3 regions of the Bacillus sp. N6 genome follow, and region 2 is predicted to be linked to each of the others. Evidence: riboswitches for the same ligand, from Rfam matches in the RefSeq annotation. Region 2 holds a riboswitch; each other region holds the start of a gene.

Region 1 (10,206 bases), 860 kb from region 2:
TTCCGCGTATCTGCACCATTATTCGTAACGAAAAAATCAGGATTAAACGATCACCTAAACGGTGTAGAACGTCCAATTGAATTTGATATGTTACATTCAGGAGAAGAATTAGAAATTGTTCATTCACTAGCGAAATGGAAACGATTTGCATTACATGAATACGGATATGAAGCTGGTGAAGGTTTATATACAAACATGAACGCGATTCGTCGTGATGAAGAACTTGATGCAACGCATTCCATTTATGTTGACCAATGGGATTGGGAAAAAATCGTTCAAAAAGAATGGCGTACTGTTGAATACTTACAAAAAACAGTACAAACAATTTATGGAATATTCAAAGATTTAGAAGATCATTTATTTGAAAAATATCCGTTCCTTGGAAAGTATTTACCAGAAGAGATTGTTTTCATTACTTCCCAAGAACTAGAAGATAAATATCCAGAATTAACACCGAAAGATCGTGAACACGCAATTGCAAAAGAACACGGTGCAGTCTTTATTATTGGAATTGGTGATGCACTTCGTTCAGGTGAAAAGCATGACGGACGCGCGGCTGATTATGACGATTGGAAATTAAACGGGGACATTTTATTCTGGCACCCAGTACTACAATCTTCATTTGAATTATCATCAATGGGAATTCGTGTTGATAGTAAATCGCTTGATGAGCAGTTAACGAAAACTGGTGAAGACTTCAAACGTGAGTATGATTTCCATAAAGGTATACTAGAAGACGTACTACCATTAACAATCGGCGGTGGCATTGGACAATCAAGAATGTGCATGTACTTCTTACGTAAAGCTCATATCGGTGAAGTTCAATCTTCTGTATGGCCTGACGATTTACGTGCAGCTTGCAAGAAAGAAAACATTCATTTGTTTTAATAGAAGTAAGAGAGGGTAGCTCAAAGAGTTATCCTCTCTTTTTATTGTGTAAACGAATGGTTTACAGTGAATTTTACTAATGGTTTCTTTCTATTACATCTCTTTTTATGTAATAATTTGTTAAAGGAGGGGACGTTATGAGCATAGGAGAGCAGCTAAAAAAACTACGAGAATCAAAGGGGTTTTCGCAAGAGGATGTTGCTAAAAAGATTGGTGTGACGAGGCAAGCAGTGTACAAATGGGAAAATGATAAAAGTTATCCTGATATTGATAATCTAATTTTACTAAGCGAAATGTACAATGTTACGCTTGATGAGTTAATAAAAGGGAAACAGAATATTAAAGAAAAAATACATATTGATGAAGAAGATGAGGATTTTGAGAAAGAGAATGATTTTGGTTTTTATATTGGGTTTGGATTGCTAATTATGAGTGCATGCATTGATTATGAAGGAATACAAGTATTTGTATTAGGAGTTGCACTATTCATGATGGTTTTTTATTCGAATGTGAAGAAAGTTATTTTGAATGAATATAAATCGTTTTTTCAAGAGAAAGAGCGAAAAGATATATGTGATAAAAAGTGAGAAGAGTTAGTTATATTTCCTAGGAAAGGGTATAACGAATATTTTTATTGTATTATAATGACTTTAGGATATTTGTAATATGAAAGCTATTTGGGTAGATCCTTGAAATCTATATGTAAAATGATAATAAAGTTATTTAATTTTAAAAGCTCAAACAAGCATAACCCCGTTCTAAATTTAGGACGGGGTTGAAAATATAATAATAAAATCGCTTAAGAGTCTACGTTTTATTCAATGATAGTGCCTTTTTACAAAACTTCACTTGCTTATTTATTACCGAGTTCTTCCGCTAAACCGATTAAAATTCCTTCCACTCCACGAATGTAGCAGAGACGATACGAGTTCTCGTACTGAACTACTTCACCAACGAGCTCTGCACCATGCTTAGTGAGTCTGGATACCATTTCGTCAATATCTTGAACGGTGAACATGACGCGTAGATAACCGAGGGCGTTTACAGGAGCATTTCGGTGATCTGCTATAGTAGGAGGGGTGAGAAATCGCGAAAGTTCAATTCGGTTGTGGCCATCTGGAGTGACCATCATAGCAATCTCTACGCACTGAGAGCCGAGTCCAGTTACGCGACCAGCCCATTCACCTTCGACATTGGCTCGCCCTTCGAGGTTCAAGCCAATTTCCTCGAAGAAAGAGATTGCGTTATCAAGAGATTCTACAACGATGCTGACATTGTCCATTCGTAGTAATTTGTTTTTTGCCATAGTCTTATCTCCTTATGTATAAAAGTTCATTATTTAATCATCCTCATAATTATACTACTAAGTAGTCACAAATTCCTTTCAGTCAAAAGCACCTTGTCACAGTATAGGAAAAATTGACAAGGTGTTTTTTTATATGTCATATAGCATCTTGTTAACGAACAGCCTTTATTTAATAGGAAGGAAGTAGATTAATATGATTTTTTTATAAGTGTTACTGAGCATATCAAATTAGCTCATTTGCACTAAAGGCTCAATTTTCGCCATAAATGATTGATGCAGTGCCTCAACACCTGTTACTAAATGAAGGCGGTCAATAACGACAGACACTTTAATTTCTGATGTACTTACCATTTTAATATGAATATCTTCTTCTTTTAAAGTAGTAAACATATTTGCAGCGACACCAGGGTTAGATACCATGCCAGATCCTACGATTGATACTTTTGCTAAGTGATTTTCATGTTCTACAGATTCGTAGTGAAGAGTTTCTTGATTTTGTTCCAAAACTTTTAAAGTTTCTCTTAAATCATTCGAGTGAATGGAGAAAGAGAGATGTACAGTTCCTTCATTTGTAATACTTTGAATGATGATATCTACATTAATATGTGCCGCTGCTAATGTAGAGAAAACTGTTGAAAGCGAGCCTTGTTCTAGTCCTTTAATTGTGACACGTGTAATGTTATCCTCAAATGCAATACCTTTAACGATTGATTGTTGTTCCATGTTACATTCTCCTTTTACAATTGTTCCGTTTTCTTGTTCCATACTTGAGCGAACTTCTAAAATGACATTATGATTTTTAGCAAACTCAACAGCACGCGGGTGTAATACACCAGCACCGAGGTTTGCAAGTTCTAACATTTCGTCATAAGAAATTTCATCTAATTTATAAGCATCTTTTACAACTCGTGGATCCGTCGTATATACGCCGGTCACATCTGTGTAAATATCACATTTTTTTGCGTTTAGTGCAGCAGCTAATGCGACAGCAGTTGTATCAGAACCGCCTCGTCCAAGCGTTGTAATTTCAAAATCTTCACTGACTCCTTGGAAACCAGCTACAATAACAATCGTGCCTTTAGTAAGATAAGACTGAATTCGATCTGTATTAATTTCAGTAATCCGTGCACTACTATGTACAGATTCTGTCGTAATACCAGCTTGCCATCCTGTTAATGAAATCGCGTTATACCCTTTTACTTGTAGTGCCATCGTTAATAATGAAATAGTTACTTGCTCTCCTGTCGATAGAAGCATATTCATTTCGCGTTTACTTGGATTTTCTGTAATTGCGTTAGCGAGTGCGACAAGTTCATCCGTGCTTTTTCCCATTGCTGAAACGACAGAGACAACGCTATGACCTCGTTCATATTCTTCAATAATTAAATTTGCTACATGTTGAATGCGCTCGACGCTTCCGACAGAAGTGCCACCAAATTTTTGAACAATTGTTTCCATTACAAATTCCTTCTTTCGTCTATTTTTAAGAATAGATTAGGAAATATATAAATCCCAATACTCCTGTAGTTACCATAAAGACAAACAAAAAACACCATCTCAAATAAGTGAGGATGGTGCTGTTACAGGAAAAGGGAAACAGAAAACGGAGCTAATAAAAAAACCGCCAAAAAAGGAATATCATAAAAAATGATATCTCTTTTTTGTAGATAGCTCTTCATACGTACACGTCTGTACATATGACAGTTCTGTTTCTATTCGAAAACAGCCCCAATTGATAAATGCAGAGAAACTTATCAATTTCGGCAATACTTCCTTTCATCTAAGTTCATAGACATCTCTGTGTCTCCATTAGAATACTCATAAGTATCGCAACCTCTATCTCACGTTTTAGGCGAGAGTGTTTGATTTATGAAGTTGTTGGTAACATTTGTTTTATAATAATTTAAATTTTTCGGGGAATCAAGTGTTTTATATATATTTTAAAAATTCTTTCTTTTTTCTGAGGAAGTTTGTGAAAAATGTAGCAAAATAAATTCATTGCATGTACATTAAACTTATAGTGCATAGGAGGTGGGAGAATGAAAAGGAAACAGCCTATTTATGTTGCGACAAAAATGAACACGACGATGGGAAAATTATGGGAATATACGCAAGAACCAGATATACATACGGAGTGGGATGCTCGCTTTACTGAAATTTCGTATTTAGAGAAAAAAGAAGGAGAACCACAGAAGTTTTTGTATAAAACAAAGATTGGATTTGGGCTTGAAATAGCTGGAGAAGGGGAATCAATAGGTGAAATAAGAAAAGAAACTGGTGAAAGAATTTCTTCTTTAAAATTTTGGACGGATAATACATTATCTCTTATTCAAATAGGACGTGGTTATTGGAAGTATACGCCGAATAAAGAATACATCCATTTTGAGACACAATATGATTATGATACAAGATTTGGTCGTATAGGAAATGTGATAGATTCCTATATTTTTCGTCCGTTATTAGGTTGGGCGACTGCTTGGAGTTTTGATGCCTTAAAATTATGGTTAGAAAAGGGGCTTCATCCTAGGTTACTAATTAGAAGAACAATGACGTATTGGCTCGTATGTTTTTTATTTGCTTTTGTATGGATATATCAAGGGATAGTGCCAAAACTACTTTTTACTCATTTAGAAGAAGTAAAGATGCTTTCTGTATTAATCGGTTCAAATGAAAATAGTGTATATATACTTAAAATAATTGGGGTGTTAGAAATAATTTTCGGTGTTGTATGGCTGTTGCCAATAACAAAACGAAAATTATTTATACTGCATATTATTGTATTACTAGTTTTAACATTAGCGGCAGGATTTACGAATATTGCAAGCTTTACAGGGCCGTTTAATCCGATTACATTAAATGTTCTTCTAATGGGGTTATCAATTGTCGGTTATATAAATAGTTTCGATTTACCAAGAGCGAAAAATTGCAATAGGGCGAGAAAGGGATAAGTGTATGGCTAATATATATGAACGATTATTAGGGGATACCTATAAAAATCTTCATCCTGAATTGCAGAAGCGTTATGCGATTACAGAAGAGAATAGTTTTACAGGTGAAGGAAAGATGGATGAAATTTACGGTGGCTCTTTTTTCGTGAAATTTATATTAAAAATTGCATCGAAGTTTCGAATGTTTTTCTCGGAACGAGGAGAGGAAATTCCATTTACGATACAAAACATAGCTGAGCGAGATGAATATGGACAAGAATTAGTAAGGTGGAACCGTACTTTTTATTTTCATAATAAGAAAAGATATTTTAACGCAGTTATGCAATTGGATGGAAACGAAAATGAAATTGTAGATTATTTTGGCGAACCACATATACTCGTTTCTACACTGCATTTTCATATCGATGAGTTAGGGGCAATGCATATTTCTTCAAAGAAACAATGGTTTTATATGTTTGGAAGAAAAATGCCGTTACCAAAATTTTTGTATGGTGAAGCAAAAATTGTTGAAAGTTATGATGCAACACTACAGTGTTTTCGAATTCATGTACAAGTACGAAACCCGTTAATTGGCTCGCTTTTTTCATATAAGGGAACATTTGTGGAAAGGAAATAAACGATATGAAAAATATAATATTTGGGCTTGCTTGTTATGTTGTTTTTCTAATATATGAGTGGTCGAATATAAATCCTGTTGAAGCAATTATATTATTATCTGTTTTATTATTTATACCAATGTCACTTTGTATTATTGATAAAAGAAAAAGAGATGAATCGTATTTATTATTTTATAAATTCGTATCGTTTTTATATCCAATCGCAGCAATTTGTGCAATGCTAGCTTTCGTCACAAATTACAATGTATTTGCGCTAGTTTGGTTTGTATATACAGGAATTGTTGCGTTATTTGGTGTAAGTAGATTGCTAGAAAGAGGATGGAAGCCGTTAGAAGAGATCGCCATAGATAGTGCGTTTATTTATTTGTTTTTAGGTGGTTTTTGGTTTTTTGCTTCAGTAGCAACACTTTCAATTATGCATTTTAGCTCTGACATTGTTTTACTCACAGCAGCGCATTTTCATTATTCGGCGTTTCTATTGCCATTATCAGCTGGTTTAATAGGGAGAAAAAGAGAAAAGAGAAGTAAAGTATATGATGCTATTATGTTTATCATCATGATTTCACCTATGACAGTTGCAATAGGAATTACATACTCAAGAGTATTTGAATTTTTTGCAGTGTTCCTATATTTATGTGCGATTTATGGGTATGGATTTTACGTTTGGAGAGTAAAATTTAATGCTATCAGTGCAAAGATTCTTTTAATCGTTTCGTCTAGTACACTCATGGTTACAATTATGTTCTCACTTATATACTCATACGGGAATTTGAAGCATGTAATGACGATTACAATTGCTCAAATGGTTTGGATTCACGGTGTTGTCAACGGAATTGGAGTAGCGTTACCGGCATTTGTCGGCTGGATGATCGAAAAGAGTGTTCCGAATTATAAATACTATGGGAAACCAATGAGTAAATTAAGAGGAAGTGTGGCAATTGGTGAGGCTTTTTTATATAGCGGCAATTTAGTAGGCAGTAAGGAATACAACGGTTTAGTTGATCAAATAACTGATTTTCATAGTGAGTCATTTGACGTGACGAAGGTACCTTTAAGTATTATTCGTTTTTATGAAAATACAACAGAGTATGAGTTGCAATCAAATATTAAATGGGCTCGTTGGTTCCGCCTATTTGCATTTTGTTATGAGAAAATGAGCAAGCATGTAGGACAAATACATTTAGGAATGGGCGACAAGTGGGAAACGATGCATGGCTCTATCATTGGTGTAATGGATGAGGAAGATGGAAGAGAGAATGTAAGGGCTTGGCTAAGGAAAAATGAAGCAGGTGAATCTATTTTTGTAGCTCTTTATTCAAAGCATACAGATAAGGATGAGACATATATGAATATCGCCTTGCCTTTACCTTATTCGAATATGACTGGTATTTTGAGGCTATGTAATGATAATCATGATTTAATCATTACTAGTAAGTTAAGAGAAAATGGCCAGGGAGATGAGGGGATTTATTTACATACTCGGTTCTTAACAATCCGTTTACCGTTAGCAGAGACTTTCATCATTACAGAGGGTAAGGATAAAATGTTAACAGCTCATCATAGCATGTGGCTATTTGGACTTGAATTTTTACATATTCATTATAAGATTGAAAAAATTGCACAGAAGTAAGAAAGGCTTGGAGGGGTTTCCAAGCTTTTTTATGTATGGGTAATTGTCATAGAAATTTGTTTATTTAGCTCATTATCCCAAACACGTTGAATTTCAAAAGTGCCTGTTTCAAAAAATAATGGGAATCTTTCTTTAAACCAAGTTTGCATAGGTAGCTTTAGTGCTGTATCGATTGGTATCCATAAGAAAGAATAAGCCCTAAAGGAATTAGGACTTATTCTTCATTAAATACAAATGTTTGTTTCATTTTTTTACCTTCATTTACCGGATGGCCGTTATAAGAGAAATTCTTTTCTTCCCAAGTGATCACAACTTTAAAATTATGACTATTAAAGTCTAATGGGAATACCATGTAGTCAAAGCTTGTATGACTTTTAGAAATATTTTCATTAGGTGTAGTAGGTTTAAAGGTAGCTTTAGAGGTAGGATTGTTATCAAGTATTTCCACAGATACATTTGATACATCATGACCGATGTTTTTTACGAGTAAACTATACGTATCAAATACACCTTGTTTTGGCTGGATTGCTTGCTTGTTTGAGTTATGAGATTTATCAATTTCGACATACCATTGTTTAGACTTTGACGCAATCGGCAGTGACTGAAATGTGTAAGCACTAGCTTGCATTGGTAGTGCTAAACATATAAGTGTAAAGAGAGTTAATATTTTTCGTTTCATTTTTTTTAGAGCTCCCATTCTTTAATGGATTTACTTGTTATTATCTTCTTTTTACGAGTTAATATACCATATAATGTAAAGTGGTTATTGTGAGTAGTGAATCAATATCTTATTCACTACTCTTATAGCTAGCATAATTACGTATGAAGTAAGAAAGAATAAATTTGTTTTTTCTATACTTAGATTACTGCCCTTTTTAAAAGGGCTATTTTTACGTTTTAATAAAAAGAATATACTAAGAATTCCGTATAAATTATTTATTTTAATGTAGTTAAATGTGCTTGTATATGTGAAATTAGAGAGGGAAGCTGTGTAGAGATGTTTCTACAAAGCTATTTAGGATATGAAAAAATTACCAAAAATATGTTAAAATAACATTGTCATACAACAAGGGGGCTTTGTTTTATGGAAAATGTACATCTTGCTAAAGTAGATTTAACGAAAAAAATTGAATCAAAATCTAAGTACAACAAGAAACTCGAAAAATATCAAAGGCGCTTATTAGCATTACAACAAATTTTGAAAGAAGAAAAAATCGCGGTTATGCTTGTTATGGAAGGATGGGATGCGGCTGGTAAAGGTGGGGCAATTAAGCGGGTGACGGAACATCTTGACCCACGTGGGTTCCAAGTAGATCCAATTGGAGCGCCTGCACCTCATGAAAAACGTTACCATTATTTGCAACGTTTCTGGCGCAAAATTCCACAGTACGGGCAAATTACTATTTTTGATCGCTCATGGTACGGTCGTGTGTTAGTTGAGCGTGTTGAAGGTTTTGCTACAAAGGAAGAGTGGATGAGAGCATATGATGAGATTAATGATTTTGAAAAACTACTAACAGATGACCATTACATAATAGGGAAGTTCTTCTATCATATAAGTAAAGAGGAACAGTTAAAGAGATTTAAAGATAGAGAGAAAAATCCTTTGAAAAGATGGAAAATTACAGACGAAGATTGGCGTAATCGTGAAAAATGGGATGAGTATGTTGAAGCGATGGAAGACATGTTTGAAAAAACAAGTAAGCCAAATGCGAAGTGGCATATTATTGAAAGTAACGATAAATTGTATGCCCGTGTGAAAACGTTAAAAATCATTATTTCATTCATTGAGGATTATTTCTTAGAACATGGTATAGAATTGCCTTCTTATTATTATGAAATGAAAGAGGATATTGAAGTTTTGCAAGATGTAGGTGTTAAAGAGTAAAAAAGAAAATGGTCCTGTGAATTGGTGAAACCAAATTATGGGGCTTTTTTATTTAGAAACATTTTACAATTAACAGAATAAGGTATATAATCAATAATCATATTAACAATGTTAATATGATTATTGATTATATAATATGTGGGGGGTTTACTTTGAAGGGAAGAGATGTTGTTTTAGGTTTATTAATGCAAAAGGAATTGTCTGGTTACGATATTAAAATTGTGTTTGAAGACGTATTTACTCATTTTTTTGATGGAAGTTTTGGAATGATTTATCCAACGTTACGACAATTGGAGAATGAAGGGAAAATAAAAAAAGAGGTTGTCATGCAAGAGGGAAAACCGAATAAGAAAATGTACTTTATTACAGATGAGGGGCGTGAAGAATTTTATCAATACATGCAGACACCTGTAGAGAAGGATGTTTTACGTTCGGATTTTTTAATGAGAATGTATTTTGGTAACTATAGTGATGATGTAACAATAAAAAAATGGATTAAAGATGAAATTGAAAGAAAAGAAGCGTACATTGCAGATCTTCGATTGAAATATGAAAAGTGGAGAGTAGGTATTACTTTCGTCGAAGAAATTTCACTAGATGTAGGTATTGCATCGTATAGTGCACAAGTGGAGACTTTGAAGAAAAAATTAGAAGAGTTAGAGGCGAAAGAAAACAATAAAACAGAAGAATGAAAAACGCGTTCACAATAAATAAAGGGGTATATAAAGATGGAGCAATCAAAGGGTATTAAGATTGTCTTTTTAATGTGTCTAGGTATCTTTCTTTGTATGATTGATACGACAATTATGAATATAGCTTTACCGGCAATACAATCGAGTGTAAATACTTCGTTAGAAAAGATGTCTTGGGTATTAAATGTTTATACAATGACGATTGCAGTACTTGCCATTCCGTTAGGGCGGATAGCT
Region 2 (10,206 bases):
CTTGCTCTAAGTTTGCAAGCTGGTTCACCATATTCGTAATTGGCGAGAATAATCGTGTTAAATAATCGACGAACGCATACAGTACCCCAAGTGAAATAATACCTGTAGCACTTAATGACGCACCGCCGAAATACCAAATTACTCCTGTGAAAGCGATATTTCTTAATACGGCTACTAAGTTATGCGAAGTTGCTGCATTTAAATTTAAAATTTTATTTTGATACTTAAAATAATCGCCATTTAATTCTTCAAATTCTTTTTTCGTTTCACGCTCTTGACGGAACGCTTGAATAATTGGCATCCCTTGAATGGATTCATTCACTGTTCCGTTAATATCAGATAAACGAGAGCGCATTTTATGATTGTATACAGACGCGTATTTTCTATAAAGAATCGCCCAAACAATTAAAATTGGGATAATTAATAAACATAATGAAGCGAGCTTCACATCTAATAAAAATAGCGCAGCAAATATCCCAATAATATAGATGATACTAGAAACGAATGTTGCCAGCACCGTTACATATAAATCACGAATGGCCTCTGTATCATTCGTCACACGCGAAACAATTTTCCCCGCCGGTAAATGATCAAAGTACCGAATTGGCAACGTTTGAATATGAGAAAAAACATCTTCCCTCATAATTTGAATAATTTTGTTCGCTGCCTTTTGCAAGAAGAACTGCTTTCCGTATGCAAATAATGATACGACTACTAATAAAGCAAAATAGCCACCACCAAGTAATAATAGACGGTTTATTTCTGGCTTATAAAATGCAAATACTTCTTCCTTTGTTAATGCTTTCGCTTTATAAACTTGCACCGCCTTACCATTTTGAACGGTAATCATATCCCCTTTTACAGTACGTGATCCTTCCGCATTTACTTTATTCGGTACAAAATAATATTGAAAACCGACTTGCATCACGCGTACTTCTTTTCCTTTTTTCTCGCCTTGTTCAAAGCGATCACTTCGCTTATAAAAGGCCCCATTATATGAAACAGCTTCTTCACTCTTTTCTGTTTCATACCAAGGTTTCTCTATCCCGACGATATGATCGTCAATCATCGTTTTAGCGACGAAAGGACCAGCAAGCTCTGCGATGACGAAAATAAATAACATTAACATCGCAGCAAAAATCGTCCCTTTCACTTTCATCGCGTATTGAAACAATCGTTTTGAAACGCTCATATTTTCACCCCACTATCCGCACTTTCACTTTCACCTTGTTGTCTTTCAAACTGTTCGGCATACCATCCTCCCTTTTGGATAAGCTGAGCATGCGTACCTTCTTCTATAACTGCGCCTTCATCCATAACGAGAATCCAATCCGCATGTTGCACTGCTGATAAACGATGCGTCGTAATAATCGTCGTCTTTCCGCTTCTTTCCGTTCTTATATTTTCAATGATCGCTGCTTCCGTACGAGCATCTACAGCTGATAAAGAATCGTCCAAAATTAAAATTTCTGGATTTTGAATAACAGCTCTTGCAATCGAGATCCTTTGTTTTTGCCCTCCTGATAAAGAAACACCTTTCTCTCCAACGAGCGTTTCTAACCCTTCTGGTAAAAACTCTAAATCCTTTTTAAACGCAGCAATTTCAATTGCTTTCTCTAGTTCTTCTTCAGTCGCTTCCCTATTTCCGAATAAAATATTTTCTCGCGCTGTTTTTGAGAACAAAATATGCTCCTGCGGTACATAACCAATCCAGCCGAGTACATTTTCATTCGTCATTTTATCTAATGTCACATCAGAAACTGCAATATCTCCATCTCCAAGTGGATATTGACGAAGAAGCTGACGTACAAGCGTCGTTTTCCCGCTTCCTGTTTTTCCGACAACCCCAAGCGTCTCCCCTTGTTTTAAGGTAAACGAAACCTTTTTTAAATTTGTTTCAGTTGATGAAGGATATGAAAAGGTAACGTCATCAAACTGAATATAATCCGGCTCTTGCACAAGCTTTGGATGTTTCGGATCCTTTACATCTGGTTCATACGCTAACGTTTCATTCACACGGTCAAGCGAAGCATTTCCTCTTTGCATAACATTAATTAATTCACCAATTGCAAACATCGGCCAAATCATCATCCCTAAATACACGTTAAATGAAACAAGTTCACCAAGTGTTACCTTTGATTGAAATACAAGATATGCCCCGTACACTAAACCGATTAAATAACTAAGGCCAACAAGCATTTTCACAGTTGGTTGGAATAATGCGTCAATTCTCGCTACTTTCATATTTTTTTCGTAGACGTCATCTCCTAAATGATGAAATCTTTCCTCGTCTGCATTCTCTTGTACGTATGCACGAATAACACGCACACCAGCGATTGATTCAAGCACTTTATCGTTCATATCACCAAACGCATCTTGCGCAACGGTAAATCTTTCATGCAATTTCTTTCCATATATATTCATCGCATACGCCATAATTGGAAGCGGAATAAGCGCTGCAAATGTAAGCTCCCAACTAATTGTAAATCCCATCATACAAACGATCGTAAGCATGTATAAACTAGAATCCACAAGCGTTAATATACCAAAACCAGCTGTCATAGCGATTGCTTTTAAATCATTCGTTGCCCTCGCCATTAAGTCGCCAGTACGATTTTTTTGATAAAAAGTCGGCGTCATCTTAAGTAAATGCCCCATAAATTTAGAGCGCATCGTTTTCTCAAGTACAAATGCACCTCCAAACAATTGATGTTGCCATACGAAAGTAAGACCATACCCAACGATTGTAACCCCTATTAAAATAAGAATAGATTGCATAATTGCTTCGTTCGATAACGTTCCTGTTTTTATGTTATCTATCGTAACCCCTAACACTTTCGGGGGAATAACTTCAACTATATTCACAATTAAAAGAGCTCCAATGGCAATACTATATCTCTTCCAGTGCTCCCTAAAAAACCATTTTAACTTTAGTAATACTGATAACAATATAACCTCTCCCTTCTCGTTCTCGTTTACCTCTCATTTCTTTATCCACTATCCAGACCCATCACATTTACATTTCGTAACCCATACAATCTCATCACATTTTTCCACCTTCCAAAGTTTTATATAGGAATATGGAAAATAAACAAAAAAAAGCATACCGCCGCTTGACGATATGCACAGGAATGCATAAAAAGCGTACGTTACGATATACGCAACGTACGCTTTTTATAAGACAAAGATGCCCTATATATCCGCACGGGTTGCGTAATGATATAAATGTTTTCTGCCATTTAACAGAGCTAAGCTCATTACATTTACGATTACAATCATTACGCACACCCCCTTCATTTATTTTCCATTTATAATCTTACAACTTTATTGAGTATTCTGTCAATTGTTTTTTTACACATAAAGTAAAATGCACGAAAATGCAAATGGTTCATGACATAATAAACCAGTTTGAAATAAAAGAATGTTCTGTAAGAAAGGGCATACAAAATAAAAAAAGAATAAGAAATCGTTTTCACAAACATTTCATTTGAAAAATGTTATCAAACCCCCTACAATCACCTTATACTCACTCTTACAAGTTGCTATTTTAGGAGGACTAATCATGACAACTAGCAATACGTACAAATTTTATTTAGACGGAGAATGGAGAGAAAGCTCTTCAGGAGAAACAATCGAAATTCCATCTCCATACTTACACGAAGTAATTGGACAAGTACAAGCAATTACTCGCGGAGAAGTAGATGAAGCAATTGCATCTGCAAAAGAAGCTCAAAAATCATGGGCTGAAGCTTCCCTACAAGATCGCGCAAAATACTTATATAAATGGGCTGATGAGCTCGTAAATATGCAGGATGAAATTGCCGATATCATTATGAAAGAAGTCGGTAAAGGCTATAAAGATGCGAAGAAAGAAGTTGTTCGTACAGCTGACTTCATTCGTTACACGATCGAAGAAGCTTTACATATGCACGGAGAAAGCATGATGGGCGATAGCTTCCCTGGCGGAACGAAATCGAAACTTGCGATCATCCAACGCGCACCACTTGGTGTTGTATTAGCAATCGCACCATTTAACTACCCAGTAAACTTATCTGCTGCAAAACTTGCACCAGCATTAATTATGGGTAACGCTGTTATTTTCAAACCAGCAACTCAAGGTGCAATTAGTGGTATTAAAATGGTTGAAGCACTTCACAAAGCTGGCCTTCCAAAAGGTCTTGTAAACGTAGCTACAGGACGCGGTTCTGTAATTGGTGACTACTTAGTAGAACACGAAGGCATCAATATGGTATCGTTCACAGGTGGTACAAACACAGGTAAACATTTAGCGAAAAAAGCTTCAATGATTCCACTTGTATTAGAACTTGGTGGTAAAGATCCTGGTATCGTTCGTGAAGATGCTGACTTACAAGATGCTGCAAACCATATCGTAAGCGGTGCATTCTCTTACTCTGGTCAACGTTGTACAGCTATTAAACGTGTACTTGTACACGAAAACGTAGCGGACGAGCTTGTTAGCTTATTAAAAGCGCAAGTAGCTGAACTATCAGTTGGATCTCCAGAACAAGACAGCACAATCGTTCCATTAATCGACGACAAGTCTGCTGACTTCGTTCAAGGCTTAGTTGACGATGCTGTTGAAAAAGGTGCTACAATCGTTATCGGTAACAAACGTGAGCGTAACTTAATTTACCCAACATTAATCGACCACGTAACAGAAGAAATGAAAGTTGCTTGGGAAGAGCCATTTGGCCCAATCCTTCCAATCATCCGTGTTTCTTCAGACGAGCAAGCAATTGAAATTGCTAACAAATCAGAGTTCGGTCTGCAAGCAAGTGTCTTCACAAAAGACATTAACAAAGCATTTGCAATTGCTAACAAAATCGAAACTGGTTCTGTTCAAATTAACGGACGTACAGAGCGCGGCCCTGACCACTTCCCATTCATCGGTGTAAAAGGTTCAGGTATGGGCGCACAAGGTATTCGTAAGAGCCTTGAGTCTATGACACGTGAAAAAGTAACTGTATTAAACTTAGTTTAATCTTATAAAAAGAAGCTGATCTATAAATAGATCAGCTTCTTTTCTATATAAATACTTCCAAAAACGGAGTATTTCGTTCTACTTCTGATTTGGTTTTCCAAATCGAACTAAAACATGCCATAATAATTTTAATTCCTGAAGCACTTCTTCATAAGTGCCACGATCACTCCAAGATAATGGATTGCGCTTCAAATCCACTACAGCAGAGCCAATTATATTTGCATCGATACAATGATTCCTTGCAATGCGTCTTGCTAAAGATGGCATTTTTGAACCTCTAAAATCCATCGGAACTTCGTCTACCATAAGTACAAAACCGATGTGCCAATACAAATCAATAGCATACTTCAGGCAAATTTCTTCTAAAACTCTTCCTACAACCGTACCCTTAAATGAAGGATCTGCAACAAGCACCTCTACGTCTTCTTTAAGAGAAATCTCTCCATGAATCTGCGCTTCAATATAATGATTAAGATTACGGGCTGGCTCTTTGCTTACTAAATCTATAAACGGCCTTTTCAGATTAGCCAATAAATGATTAATTATTATTGTTGGAGTCAAATTTCCTTCACCAATTGCAAAATCTCTTACGAATGCCTCTTCCAAAAGAGCAGCTAAAATCATATCAAACTCCTCATAAGTCCCCTTTTCTTTCGGATCTTGATGTGAATCTAAATATGTATATGTAGAGCGCGAAGAAACTTTTGGAGATAAGAGAAAATAACAGGATCCAAAACGCGGAGCCGGCCCATCTGGATGTAACATCAAATTTAGCGCTCCGTATTTTGGACGTTGATCATTCGTTACGCCTTCTAATTGATATGCCCCTCCAAATATTCTCTTTTCCCAAAGGTCACGTTCACCACCAGGGTAAGCAGATACGCTTCCATTAGATAGCAACGTTTCAAATTGACTTTTATATACTCCTTGTTCAAACAATGCTTCAGCAACACTTTTCATACTCGAATCTAGTCTGTCTGGATGAAAGTGTAAAGCGATCCTTGCATGAGATTTTAAATTAGCGACAGCTTCTTCAAATATTTCATCTGTAATATTACACATGTTAAGTATATGATTAATTGTTGCTTTAGCCCCACGTTTTTCGTTCTCTGCATATTTTGAAATATACTCTAAAGCAAATAATTGAGATCTTGATAATTCCATAATCAAACCTCTCCTTTAATTAAAATGACCTTAATCATTTCAATTAAAAGCTTATTCTTTCCTTCTTATGAAACGAACCTGATTTATTTAAAAAAGTAATTTACTAAATCTTAATTATGCATACACGCATTTTTCATAGGCAAATGTACACATTCTACAGAAATTTGATATCCTAGCCATCGCTCAGCAATATGTTCAAATGATAAAACAGATCCCGTTGTAAAAAAGCGATGCTTCGGATTCAGATTGTCAGACAAAATTCCTTTGTGCTGTAAAATCGTACTTAACTCTATCGCTGTTTCTTCTGCAGAACTAATAATCGTTACAGCCTCTCCTAGTTCCTTTTTAATATAGGACTCTAAAAGTGGATAATGCGTACATCCAAGAATTAACGTATCTATATCTTCTTTCGTTAATGGAAGTAAAGCTTGTTTCACTTGCTGCGTGACATATGCTATATCTTCTAATCGATTTTCTACAACTGTAGCTAAAGTCGGACACGCATGACTATGCACTTCCAAATATGTATCAAGCTCATGTAATGCTTTTTCATACATATTGGATTTTATCGTACCTACAGTTCCAATTATTCCGATTTTCTCTTTCTTTGTTACTTTAATTGCCGCTCTTGCTCCTGGATGTATAACGCCAATAACTGGAATGGAAAGTGCTTCTTGCAGCGCAGTCAATGCAGCAGCTGCAGCAGTATTACATGCTACGACTAGCGCTTTTAATGGAAACTGTTTGAGGAACTCAACCATTTCAAATACGAAAGATTGCACCTCCTCTACACTTCTTGGCCCATACGGGCAACGCTTATTATCACCAATATAATAAATGCTTTCTTTAGGCAATTGTCTTATAATTTCGCTCGCAACTGTTAATCCCCCAACTCCCGAATCTAACACACCTATTACTGAATGTTTATGACATACAGACATTTATTTCATCCCCTTTTCAATCATCTAGCGCCAATAACATGTATTATATTACGAAAATTCAAATATCACATAACAATCCCTCTTACTTTTAATCACAAACTCTTCTCTATAATCTGATTATTACTATATCCATTGACGTATAAAAATACATTTGTTACTCTTAAAGACGTTAATTTAATATTTAAATCCTCATTCGTATCTCGGTGAGGTAGAGGTTGCAATCATTAAGAGTATCATTTCAGGAGATGTAGTGGCATTGATGAAGGAATGAGAAAGGAATGGTTGCCGAAGTAAGTCGTGTCCACCATGCACGCTTGCTGGGTCTGCATTTAATAAGTGCAGAACTGTCACAAACGTTTCGTTTGTGGAGAGCTATCGAGAGGTATGTCGTGGGTTTCTTATAAGATAGAAAGCATGTAGCGGCAGATTACGTGCTTTTTTTGTTTTGTTTGGGACTTCTCTTCTCTACTAAGAAGACATACATATCTCCTCGCTTGACTTGGTTATACTAACTTTGGAGGTATTTTCTATGCAACAAAAAAAATGGGGCTTTTGGGTACTAACAGCTTTCGTTGTCGGTAACATGGTTGGCGCTGGTATTTTCATGGTGCCAAGTACGTTGGCACAAACAGCAAGCCCACTCGGTGTCACTTTAGCTTGGTTAACTACAGGGTTTGGTGTTTTAATGCTAGCTCTTGTTTTCGGTAATTTAGCAATTCGTCGTCCTGATTTAACGACAGGACCACAAAGTCATGCATATGCTTTATTCTCAACACCAAAAAAGAAAAAAATGGCTGGCTTCAGTATGGTATGGGGATATTGGGTTGCAAACTGGGCAAGTAACGTTGCCATCATTACATCATTTGCGGGATATTTATCACTCTTCTTCCCAATTATGAAAGATACGCGACTACTATTTTCAATCGGTTCTTTTAACATAGAAGTCGGAAAACTAATTACATTTACGATTTGTTCCATCTTACTTTGGGGAACTCATATTATATTAACAAATGGTGTAAGCGGAGCTGGAAAACTAAACTTCTTAGCAACAACAACAAAAGTAACTGGATTCCTTTTATTCATCGTCGTTACGTTATTTGCATTCGAAGCTTCTAAATTTGGACAATGGTACACACCGATGATTGATAAATCAGGTGCATCACACGGTCTTCTTTCACAAGTAAATTTAGCTGCTCTTACAACGCTTTGGGCGTTTATCGGAATTGAATCAGCCGTTCTTTTATCAAACCGTGCTGTTTCTCCAAAAACGGTAAAACGTGCAACAGTTGCGGGATTACTTATTACAGTTGCAATTTACTTAGGAATTACAATTTTAACAATGGGTGTACTTCACGTTGATAAATTACAAGCTTCTGAACGTCCATTAGCAGATGCATTAAACGCTGCAATGGGTCATGGCGGCGGGAAACTGATGGCATTACTTGCTCTTACTTCCCTGTTCGGTTCTATCTTAGGCTGGATTTTATTAAGCTCAGAAGTACCTTATCAAGCAGCAAAAGAAGGTTTCTTCCCTTCCTTCTTCACGAAAACAAATAAAAAAGGAAGTCCAATTTACTCATTACGATTAACAAACATTATGTCGCAAGTATTCCTATTCTCAACATTATCAGGAACCATTGCGGAAGCTTATACATTCGTTATTACCGTATCGACACTGGCCTACCTCATTCCATATCTCGTTTCACCAATCTTCCAGTTAAAACTAGTCGCAACTGGTGAAACATATAAAAATGAAATGCGGGCAAGAATTACAGATGGCATAGTCGCAGTTATCGCACTTTGCTACGCACTATGGGTTATTAAAACCGGCGCATCCGATATAAAAACGTTCCTTCTCGGAATTGGTTTATTCGTAATTGGATTTGCTTTCTATCCATTAATGAATCGTGATCAGAAAAAAAATAACGAAAAGAAAAACGGGCAAGTTGCATAACGCAATTTGCTCGTTTTTTCTTTTGTAAAACATATATAATAGAACAAAGAGGTGAAAAACATGTCAATCGAATCGCTATGGAGCAGTCGCTTCCAACAACATATTCAAAATATCATTACATACTTTGCACGTATGATTAACGGTTTACTATATAGCTTTATCTTTATTTCATGCGTTGGTGCATATTATTATGCTCAGTTTCTAAAAGCATCTCCTTCTAAAGGAATATCTTTAATAATTATAACGATTGTACTTACATTCATTATAACGAGATGCTCTATCCGTACATTTATTCAAAAACCTGATGCTGTCTATTTACTAGCACTAGAAGAGAAATTAACATCTTATTTCAAAAAATCTCTTCTATACAATTACATCATTCAGCTTTTCCCATTGTTATTTACGTTCCTTATTCTCGTTCCACTTGCTATGCAATCATTGCAATTAACTGTACCTTTTTTGTGTACAATCTTTATCGTATTAATGATTACGAAAGCTTGGAACATGTACATACATTGGATGTGGCGTGATAGTCACGACAAAAACATATGGCTGATCATCCGTATTACTTGTAATGCCTTAATCATTTACATGCTGTTTTATTCCGCAAATGTTCTCATATTAGGCGGATTACTCTTACTACTTGCTTTCCTACTTCTATATACGAAAAAACAGCCTACAAAACGAATACCGTGGGATTACATAATCGAGCAAGAAGAAAAAATGAACGTTCGTTTTTATCAATTCGCTAGCATCTTCACTGATGTTCCGCAACTGAACAAACAAGTAAATAAAAGAAAATGGCTTACAAATTGGATTGAACCTTTATTACATAAAAAAAGAGCAACTTTCTTCTATTTACATACATTAGCATTTTTACGCGGGAATGATTATTTCGGTATATATATTCGCTTAGGATTGATCGGTGCTTTCGCCTTATATTTCATACCAAATATATACGTAAAAGGCGCTATCGCTTACATCGTTCTATATATGATTTCTATGCAGCTCCGTTCACTGTGGAAATATTTTTCGGGAAATATTATTGTAGCATTGTATCCAATCCATACTGAAGAAAGGATGAAGCAATTTCTTAGCTTAATCTTTATATTGCTAAGCATTCAACTCATTGTATTTTCGAGTGT
Region 3 (10,206 bases), 2.1 Mb from region 2:
ATCTTTTTTGGCTGTATATTGTCTTATATTATATATTTAGCTATATCTGATATGTTGAAAATGACATGGACGATTCCCTATGAGGCTTGTATCATTACGTTTGTTTCAGCTTTAATAATTAGTTATTTAGCAGTCTTAAATCCATTGAAAAAAATTCAACAAGATAATATTATTGATAATATCAGAGAACAATAATATTATAAGCCTGGCTAGATTATAGCCAGGCTATTGTAATTGGAGTATAAGCTAGGGGAAAAAAAGGAGAGGGCATACTTGAATAAAAAAATATTACTAGTTGAAGATGATGAAGCTCTTGGCATAGCCATCGAATTTTCATTGAGAAATGAAGGTTATGAGGTGATTAGAGCGTCCAGTGTAAAAGAAGCTAAACACCAGTTTGTTCACAATACATTTGATTTGTCCATCCTTGATATCGGCCTACCAGATGGTAATGGTTATGACTTATGTTTGTATTTTAAAAAGAAAAACGAGAATTCGATTATTATTTTCTTAACTGCACTAGATGAAGAAGCAAATGTGGTAATGGGGCTGGATATAGGCGGTGATGATTATATAACCAAACCTTTTCGGGTTAGGGAACTCATGGCCAGAGTGAAAGTACAATTGCGTAAACAAGCGTCGCTAGAAACGCCATCTCAAATTTTAAGATCTGAGAATATAAGAATCGATACGAACCTAGTCAAGGTTTATAAAAATTGTGAAAGTATTACATTGACGAATTTAGAATACAAGCTGCTATTGAATTTCATGAAGAATTCTCACAAAGCATTAAAAAGAGATGAACTCCTACAACAAATAACAGAAGGAGAAAATGTTTTTTTTGATGAAAACACGTTATCTGTATACATAAAGCGTTTAAGAGCTAAAGTTGAAGACAATCCTCAAAAACCACAGTTTATCGTTACCGAAAGAGGATATGGTTATCGTTGGAGCAAGGACGTGATTGGGTGAGCAAGATAATGAAAAATACCGAGTTAAAAAGCTATATGACGATACTAGCCGTCCTTTTATCTATATTTGTGATTTACCAATTTATTATTCAACAATTATTTTATGATCATTTGAAAAGAGACTCTATTGCAACATGGGGGGAAATTACAGCTAGGTTGGTAGAGCAGAATCCAGAAAATGAAGCGGAAATTATGAAAGTCTTATCAAGTCATTCGTCTCACTCAAGTAAATATCAGGAAAAAGGGACAGAGATCCTAAAGCAATATGGATTATATGAAGACTTGGATTCAAAATTTTTTCCTCACTTAAATAATCTAATTATTAATCACAATCAATTTATGATGTGGGGATTGATTGCTTTTGGATTTTTACTTTTTGTTGCAAACTACATGCAACAAAAAATTATTTTCAATAAGATTAGCCAGCTTACTAGAGCTGCAAAAAAGATAATCGAGGGAGATTACTCGGTTGTCATCAATGAAAATAAAGAGGGGGATTTCGCGAAACTGGCGATTTCATTTCGTTCAATGAGGGATATCATTAGAAAAAATATGCATGATTTGCTTGAAGAGAAACGGTTTTTAGGAGAAATGTTGCAGGATATATCTCATCAGTTAAAAACGCCGCTTTCAACTATTTCTATCTATAATGAAATGTTGTTAAATGAGAAACTATCCCGAGAGCAACAAGCTCAATTACTACAAAATAATGATATTCAGATTTCTAGAATGAATGTCTTAATTCAGAATTTGTTAAAAGTAGCAAAAATTGATGCAAAAGCGATTTCGTTTGATAAAGAGCCAGGGAATTTAGTAGATACGACTGAGGAAGTACTAAATCGCTTGCAAAGCATGATAAGTGATAAAAATATTTTGATTGATTGGAATGCACCAAGAGAAATAGTCGTTATTCACGACAAATTATGGATGCAGGAAGCTTTGTTAAACCTGTTGAAGAATGCAATCGAACATTCTAAACCCGGTGGTAAAATAATGATTCAGGCCAAAAATTCTCCAATCTATACAGAACTAGTAATCCAAGACTTTGGAGAGGGAATTTCAGCTGAAGAATTACCTCATATTTTTGAACGATTCTATAAATCAAGTAGTTCTAAAAAGCACGGATCGACCGGAATTGGATTGGCACTTGTCAAAGCTATTATAGAGGCACATCACGCCTTAATTACAGTTGAAAGTGAAAAAAATGCTTATACAAAATTTACAATTATTTTTATGAAATTTTAATAACAGTTTGGTATATATTTTAATCTTTTTAATATAAAGGGGTTTTTTTATGTTTAATAGATTGAAGTGTTTTCTTTTATCTGAGAAAGAAATAGTTGATACTGTGAAAAAATACAAGGAGGAAAAAATACACGTTTCCATAATAAAAGATTTTTTAGGGGATTTAATCATAATAAGAACTTTTACATTTTTAATGTTTGTTCCAGTATCAACTTTTATTTTTTCAGTTATAATTTATGGAGCTGTTTTCTTTTTATCAGGCATTAAGATTACTGTTTGGGGCATCACTATAATGTTATTAGTTCCAATAACATTACTTTTCTATATGAATATAACTAATACATCAATTATTATTACTGATTTAGTGAGAAAATTTTTATTAACCATAAAATATCTAAATCCATTTTACTCAATCATAAATAAACCTTGGCTCTTTATTTTTGAATTATTAATTGGTTTTTTATATGTATTTCTGCTATCTTTATTTTCTATTTGGATAGTATTACATTCATTAGAAATAGATTTTTCTGAATTTAGTTCGGAGGACAATCGAAGTTTTCAATTTTCAATTATTATTTTACATACAGCAATTTATTTGTTTATAAGAGTTCATGGCCAGTATTGTAAGACAACTAAGCAAAAAATTAAAAAGCTGAAAATGAAGTTTTATTTATGGTTTTGTTCTATGATTGCAAGTATTGTATATATATTTGAATCACTCTTTAATTATATGAATGGAATCCAAGCAATTTATTTTATTTTTGTTTTAATGATTGCTTTAGAAAGAACAGTGACACATTATAAGAAATTTATAGATTTTTTAGAATGTGAAAATTTGTATGAAAAATATTTTTAGAGAGAAAAGTCTTTTGAAATATAAAAAGTTATACCTACTAAATGCTGGACGAGTAAAAAAACGCTATTCTTTTTCTAGAATCATAGGAAAAGATAGCGTTTTTATTTAATATACTCAAAAACAAAAATCTTTTGGTAAAGTACCATTTTTAATCACCGTTCGTAACCCATGCTTTATAATCCAAGAGTTAATAGGATGCTGTTTATCACGTAATTGCTGTAACCACTGAAAAACGAGTTCTTTATCTTCTTTCGTAATATCGTTAATATGATTGGCTACAGATTTTTGAACATATTTAGAAGGGTCATTCATTAATGGTTCAAGAAGTTGTAAATTGTACTTAAAATCACCTTTTAGAGCTCCTATTTTTTTAGCCCAAGGAAGCCTTGGTCTTGTACCTTCAGAAACTAATCTCCTAATGTGGCTGTTTTCGTCATGAATCCACTGTTGTAATATGTTTAGTGTATCTTCATGGTATGTTTCAAGAAAGGGCCGAATGGCATATTCAGCAGTATTCCTTTTCGTTATTTCATACATTGCATTAAACGAGATTTTAAAATCGTTAAGCCCATATTTTTCAACGTATTTTGCAATAGGCATGTACATATATCCATTTGTAAATGTGCCTACTTCTGTTGTATTTTCTGGTCCTAATGTTTTCAGTAATATATGTATTGCGGCATTAAAATCTTTTTGTAAAGCATTGTGTAATTCATCTGCAATTACTTCAATACGCTGTTTTAACTCTAAATTTTCAACTTTACAAGCTACAGAATCTACAAAGATGCTTTTAGAGAAACAAGGATCGTGTTTACAAATAGAATCAGCTATTTTTTCTGCTAATTCTTCATTAAATAAAAATTTTAACGGAACATATTTACCCATTTTTTCACCTCGGTGGTCAAATGAAAACAATTTTTATTTTTTAATCGACAATCCATAAACCAAAGTCTCACTCGGAGTCGTAACACTAAAACCTGTCGTCTTATAATCAAGTTTCACCGTATCACCAGTGTAGTCTTTCGTGAATGAATCCATTTGTACGATAAGCTCTGCATCTTCATATACAACATCATCTGCGTTATATGTATCCCAAATTAAATCGACATCAACGAAAATACTACAAGAGTTCGTCATTGTTCCTCTAATGCGAACGATTTTTTTATCTTCACGTTCTAATCTATGTATAGCTGCTTTCGCTTCATCAGTAATGCGAATGTTCATTATATCCCAACCTTTATTTATATTTCCTTTATTATTGCAAAAACAGGAGCAATAGGGAAGTAAAGAGGTTTGCAACAAAAAACGAGCAAACAAATTTGTTTGCTCGTTTCACTTTATTTTAGTTCACATTTATCAAGTGGAATCACTTTTGTTTTTTTCGTAAATTTATAACCTAACCATAGTACTAAGAAGAGTGGTAAACCGATGTAAGAAACGAGTACACCGTTCCAATCAATTGCTTCACCCATAAATGCGCCGTAGTTTTGTCCTAAAATTACGATGATACAAAGTGTAAATGCGAAGATTGGACCGAATGGGAACCATTTTGCTCTATATGGTAAGTCATTTAAATCTTTTCCTTGTGCGATATATGCTTTACGGAAACGGTAATGACTAATTGCAATTCCAACCCATGCGATAAAACCAGACATTCCGGATGCGTTTAATAACCAAATGTATACAACACCATCACCGAATAAAGAAGCAATGAAAGCAATACTACCAACAATTGACGTTACGATTAACGCGTTAACAGGTACACCGCGGCTATCTAATTTACCAAGAAACTTTGGTGCTTTTCCTTGGCGTGCTAAATCCCAAAGCATACGAGTTGATGCATACATACCAGAGTTACCAGCAGATAGTACAGCAGTTAAAATAACAGCGTTCATAACAGAAGCAGCAAAGGCAACGCCCGCTTTTTCAAAAATAAGTGTAAACGGACTTACTGTAACATCACTTGCAGCAAGGCTTTCAGTTGTATAAGGAATTAATAAACCGATAACGAGAATCGCAAGGATATAGAATAAAAGAATACGCCAAAAGATTGAACGAATTGCTTTTGGGATATTACGTTCTGGATCAGACGTTTCACCAGCAGCTACTCCTAATAGTTCAGTACCTTGGAATGAGAAACCAGCTGCCATAAACACACCGATAATTGCCATGATACCGCCGTTAAATGGTGCATCTGCAACAGTGAAGTTTTTAAATCCAACCGTTTCACCGCCCATAATTCCAAAAATCATCATGAAACCAACAATTAAAAAGATAATAATCGTAACTACTTTAATAAGTGCGAACCAATATTCAGATTCACCAAACCCTTTAACAGATAAATAGTTTAAAAGGAAAATAATAGCTAAACATAATCCGCTCCAAATAAGAGAAGGGGTATCTGGGAACCAAAATTTCATAATTAATGTTACGGCTGCAAGTTCAGCAGCAATCGTAATTGCCCAGTTATACCAATAGTTCCATCCAAGTGCAAAGCCAAGTGATGGATCAACAAATTTTGTTGCATACGTGCTAAAAGATCCAGTAACAGGCATGTAAGCTGCAAGTTCAGCTAAGCTTGTCATTAAAAAATAAACCATAATTCCAATTGCGGCGTATGCAATTAATGCGCCACCAGGTCCAGCTGTATGGATGACACCACCGCTGGCAAGAAATAGTCCGGTACCAATTGTACCACCGAGAGAAATCATCGTAAGGTGACGAGATTTTAATCCGCGTTTTAATTCACCTTGTCCTTGTGTAGTTTGCGTTTTAGAGGTAGATTGATTTGTTGCGCTATTCATGTTCAACACTCCTTTTCTTGTAGGTTAGGAAGGAGCGGGGGAGAAAAATACAAAAAACCGCCAAAGGAATTTGGCGGAACGTTTCACAAATAACCACCCCATCATACCCTTCCGTTAAGATAGCACCCCACGTTTACACGGTAATTTTGTAAACGTGACAGTTCTGTTCCTTTCGGAGACAGCCCCAGCTCATATTTCCAGAGAAGAAATATAAACTTCGGCAACTTTTCCTTTCAAACGGAGTCAGCTGACATTCTCTGTGTCTCGTCCGTTTTACTATTAAAAGTCGCAACCTCTACCTCATCGGATTGATGAGGATTTATATATTGCTAAGATTTTTAATATATGGCAATTGTAATGACTTTCTGAATATATTGCAAGATATTTTGTTAGGAAAAGTCAAAAAATATCGGTTATTGTATAGGAAACGCTTGCAAAACTCCACCCGAACCTACTATTATGTAGCAATAAGCAAAGAAAAAATTGTTATACAAATGTTTCGCAAAAAATATTGAAAAACCCTCTAAATTAAAAGAAAATTCAGAAAAATATAATTCGACATTCATAATAAAGCCATATTATTTGTTATAATTAGAGTAACGTTTAAGCAAAAAGGGGAAATCAAAATGAAATTAGAAACAGAAAGGCTCTATATAGTGCCGTGTACAGAAGAGAGGATTCAAGTCGCTAACGAGCAAGGATACAATAGCGGCCCGCATATTGTAGGGCATGTAAAGAATGTAAAACAAGATGTGGCTTTATTACCATGGGGGGCGTGGTATGTTCTTCGGAAAGAAGATGATAGCGTTTTAGGTGATATTGGGTTTAAAGGGAAACCAAACGAGAATCAAACAGTGGAAATTGGCTATGGATTTATTGAGAAATATTGGAATATGGGCTATGCAACAGAAGCTGTAAGAGAACTAATCGATTGGGCTTTCAAAACAGGAGAGGTAGAAACAATAATTGCAGAGACACTTCTAGATAATTATAGTTCGATTCGTGTTTTAGAAAAGTTACATATGAAGAGAGTAAATGCTACAGAAACGATGATTAATTGGAAAATAGAAAAATAAAAAATACCGCTCTAAATTGGGCGGTATTTTTTATAGTTATGGTAGCATTTGCTTCTGATCATTTGGATACTCAGCGGTTGATGCGTTAGGACGATTGGAATGATTTCGAACAGCGATGAAAATAGAAATAATAACGACAAGACCAACTGCAACGTAAGAAATTGAAATAATAGTTGGATCCACTTTAAATGTAGTAAGCAGTGTACGTATATTCGTAAAGATAATAAGACCGCCAACTAATACCCCAAGTAAATGTGCTGGAACGATACGAACTAACCATGCAGCAATTGGAGCTGCGACAATACCGCCAAGCATTAACGCAAATACCCAAACCCAGCTTACTTGTTCCCAGCCAAGTGAGATGAAGAAGCCAATTGTTGCAGCGAGTGAAACAGGAAATTCACTCGTATCTACAGATCCAATAACTTTTCTAGCTTCATTTCCTCTTGCTAGAAGAACAGGCGTCGTAATCGGCCCCCAACCACCGCCACCAGTTGAATCAACGAATCCAGCGAATAAACCAAGCGGCACAAGTTGTTTTGCAGACATACGCTTATTTGAAGTGACAATTTGTTTTTGAATGATGAATCGTAATAAAATATAAACCCCTAAAGTAAATAAAAATACGGAAATGTACGGTTTGATTACATCGCCAGGCAAATTACTTAAAAAACATGCCCCAACAAATGCGCCGATTGCCCCAGGTAATGTAAGCCTGGAAACTGTATATTTATCAACGTTTCCAAATTTGATATGAGATGCGCCAGAAGCTGCAGTTGTAACCACTTCAGCTAAATGAACGGACGCGGAAGCTACAGCCGGTGCAATACCAAACATTAATAATAGTGAAGTAGACGTTACCCCATACGCCATTCCAAGTGCTCCATCGATCAATTGAGCGAAAAATCCGATAATAGCAAAGACAATTAATTTCTGCATAAATAATCCCCCTGTAATAATAAATGAAAAAGACACTTTTCCCGTATGAGAAAAGTGCCTTTGGTTTTTCCAATCAGCAATAATTAAATTTGTTTCATTATAATACATATTAATCGTATAAATCAACTAGGTTTTAAAGTTTTTGAATTGAATGAAAGAAAAATAAAATATACAATAAAAGGATGGAGAGAAAGGGGAGAAAGACATGTTACGATTTGATCATCTCGTTCACACAGTTCATGGTACACCGGAGGAAGCGGCAAAACAAATGCAGGAACTTGGATTTCATACTGTATTAGGCGGAGAGCATACGAACTGGGGTACTTGGAATAGTTTAAGTTATTTTGACTTATCATACATAGAATTTTTAGCAGTTCAACATGAAGAAAAAGCGAAAGAAGCAGAAAATCCATTAGTACAAGAAACAGTGGTGAAACTACAAAATGGAGAAGGAATGCTACAAATCGCAATCCGAACAGATGCAATTGAGGAGCTAGTAGTTAACTTTAAGAAGCACGGCTTACATACGATAGGGCCATTTGAAGGGAAACGCATGAGAAAAGATGGCCGGCTTTTAGAATGGAAAATGTTATTTGTTAAGCAAGAAGAGAAAGGACTGAAATTACCTTTCTTTATACAGTGGAATGAAACGGACGAAGAAAGAAGAAATGATCTACGTAACATTGGAACGATTACGGAACATAAAAACAAAGTACAACAAATTGAAACGATCCATTATGCAGTGAAAAACGTTCGAGAAACGGTGCGGAAATGGAAAGAAGTAATGGGACTATCTACAAGCTCAGTTGTGAAAAATGAAAAATGGAATGCTGAGTGTCAAAGTGTAGTGTTTGGAGATATTCATGTACAGTTTTGTGAACCGATTGAAGAAGGGCTAGTGCTAGAACATTTGAATAAGAATGGCGAAAATCCATTTGCAGTAGAGTTTACAGGTGGAAATAAACGAGAGCATGAAGTGCTAGGTAGTTTGTACATATATTAATAGAGGTGAATGTTGTGGAAGAAATGCTTAGAGAGATAGAGAGAAAACTAGAATGGCCTCGTATGTTAAAAGCGACTGTTATTTCAAAAGGCTTTTCATTCGATGAGAAATATAAAATTGAATTAGAGAGTGGGGCCTCGTATTTTATTAAAGTATGCGATTCATCATATTTTGAACGGAAGCAGGAAGAATATGAATATATGCAGCAGCTAGATTCTTTACATATTCCTATGCCAAAATTAATTCATTTTATTAGTCTTACTAAATTCAATAAATGTGTACAAGTTTTTGAATGGATTGATGGATTAGATGGTGAAGATATATTAAGAACGTTGTCTACAGAAGAGCAGTATAGGGCTGGAAAAAAGGCTGGAGAAGTACTAAAAAAGATTCATTTAGTTGAAAAAGAAGATAAAAGTAATTCATGGGAAATGTCTATATGGAGTAAATATGAGAGATACTTAGAAGCGTTGAAAGAATATGAAGTAGACTTTTTTCGTTTAAATACAGTGATAGATTTTGTAGGAAATCATAAAGATTTATTAAAAAATCGTCCCATCGTATTTTTACATGACGATTTTCATCCGGCTAATATAATGATTGACCAAAATGAGTTTCGGGCTGTCATTGATTTTGCTAGATTCGATATTGGTGATCCTATTCATGATTTTTATAAAGTAGCACTATTTACAACGAATATAAGCAAACCATTTGCGGTTGGACAAGTTCACGGTTATTGCGGAGGAGAACCTGATCTACATTTTTGGAAACTGTACTCATTATATGCAGCAATGATATTCCCGGCTGATATCGTATGGACAAACCGAAGCACACCATATTTATTAGATGATATGAAGGAAAGATTAAATGGAATTTTAGAAGATCATAATCATTTTTCATCTTATATTCCAAAATGGTATCAATCAAGTGAATTTAATAAATAAAGGAGTAATTTATATGGATAAAATAGCAGTAATTTCAGATATTCACGGTAATATTCAAGCATTAGAATCCGTGTTAAATGATATTAAATTAAGAGGAATCGAGCGCATTATTTGTCTTGGAGATTTAGTAGGAAAAGGACCTCATTCCAGTGAAGCAATTGAAATCATTCGTAAAGAATGTGAAGTAGTCGTAATGGGAAACTGGGATGATTTTATTACAAAGCCGACTGAATTTGAAGCATTAAAATGGCATCAAAAACAATTATCAGAAGAACAAAACGACTATTTAAGAAGTTTACCATTTTCAATCGAATTTTTTATGAGCGGCAAACTCATTCGTATGTTCCACGCCTCACCGAGAAGTTTAT

Evidence for each region. Region 2 has a riboswitch for lysine ahead of ACUXVC_RS04390 (amino acid permease). Riboswitches for the same ligand answer to the same signal wherever they lie in the genome.
Region 1: another riboswitch for lysine. It lies ahead of ACUXVC_RS08910 (aspartate kinase); the one in region 2 lies ahead of ACUXVC_RS04390 (amino acid permease).
Region 3: another riboswitch for lysine. It lies ahead of ACUXVC_RS15335 (amino acid permease); the one in region 2 lies ahead of ACUXVC_RS04390 (amino acid permease).

The regions. Positions count from the first base shown of each region.
Region 1 covers NZ_CM127843.1:1,701,609-1,711,814, forward strand. Annotated here, with positions in the region: gene asnA (aspartate--ammonia ligase) at 1-888, shown strand, start outside; gene ACUXVC_RS08900 (helix-turn-helix domain-containing protein) at 1,026-1,475, shown strand; gene ACUXVC_RS08905 (VOC family protein) at 1,742-2,194, opposite strand; gene ACUXVC_RS08910 (aspartate kinase) at 2,423-3,652, opposite strand; lysine riboswitch at 3,855-4,041, opposite strand; gene ACUXVC_RS08915 (DoxX-like family protein) at 4,234-5,142, shown strand; gene ACUXVC_RS08920 (DUF4166 domain-containing protein) at 5,147-5,758, shown strand; gene ACUXVC_RS08925 (YndJ family protein) at 5,764-7,389, shown strand; partial or broken gene ACUXVC_RS08930 (DNA mismatch repair protein MutT) at 7,419-7,574, opposite strand; gene ACUXVC_RS08935 (hypothetical protein) at 7,604-8,068, opposite strand; gene ACUXVC_RS08940 (polyphosphate kinase 2 family protein) at 8,474-9,277, shown strand; gene ACUXVC_RS08945 (PadR family transcriptional regulator) at 9,430-9,969, shown strand; gene ACUXVC_RS08950 (MFS transporter) at 10,006-10,206, shown strand, end outside.
Region 2 covers NZ_CM127843.1:845,798-856,003, reverse strand. Annotated here, with positions in the region: gene ACUXVC_RS04415 (ABC transporter ATP-binding protein) at 1-1,192, opposite strand, end outside; gene ACUXVC_RS04410 (ABC transporter ATP-binding protein) at 1,189-2,949, opposite strand; gene gapN (NADP-dependent glyceraldehyde-3-phosphate dehydrogenase) at 3,563-5,002, shown strand; gene ACUXVC_RS04400 (DUF3626 domain-containing protein) at 5,081-6,166, opposite strand; gene racE (glutamate racemase) at 6,277-7,107, opposite strand; lysine riboswitch at 7,309-7,490, shown strand; gene ACUXVC_RS04390 (amino acid permease) at 7,637-9,061, shown strand; gene ACUXVC_RS04385 (ABC transporter permease) at 9,122-10,206, shown strand, end outside.
Region 3 covers NZ_CM127843.1:2,971,598-2,981,803, reverse strand. Annotated here, with positions in the region: gene ACUXVC_RS15365 (ABC transporter permease) at 1-195, shown strand, start outside; gene ACUXVC_RS15360 (response regulator transcription factor) at 274-972, shown strand; gene ACUXVC_RS15355 (HAMP domain-containing sensor histidine kinase) at 981-2,216, shown strand; gene ACUXVC_RS15350 (hypothetical protein) at 2,266-3,072, shown strand; gene ACUXVC_RS15345 (DNA alkylation repair protein) at 3,187-3,957, opposite strand; gene ACUXVC_RS15340 (iron-sulfur cluster biosynthesis family protein) at 3,991-4,296, opposite strand; gene ACUXVC_RS15335 (amino acid permease) at 4,410-5,876, opposite strand; lysine riboswitch at 5,989-6,182, opposite strand; gene ACUXVC_RS15330 (GNAT family N-acetyltransferase) at 6,503-6,952, shown strand; gene ACUXVC_RS15325 (sulfite exporter TauE/SafE family protein) at 6,989-7,891, opposite strand; gene ACUXVC_RS15320 (VOC family protein) at 8,097-8,894, shown strand; gene ACUXVC_RS15315 (aminoglycoside phosphotransferase family protein) at 8,909-9,838, shown strand; gene ACUXVC_RS15310 (metallophosphoesterase family protein) at 9,852-10,206, shown strand, end outside.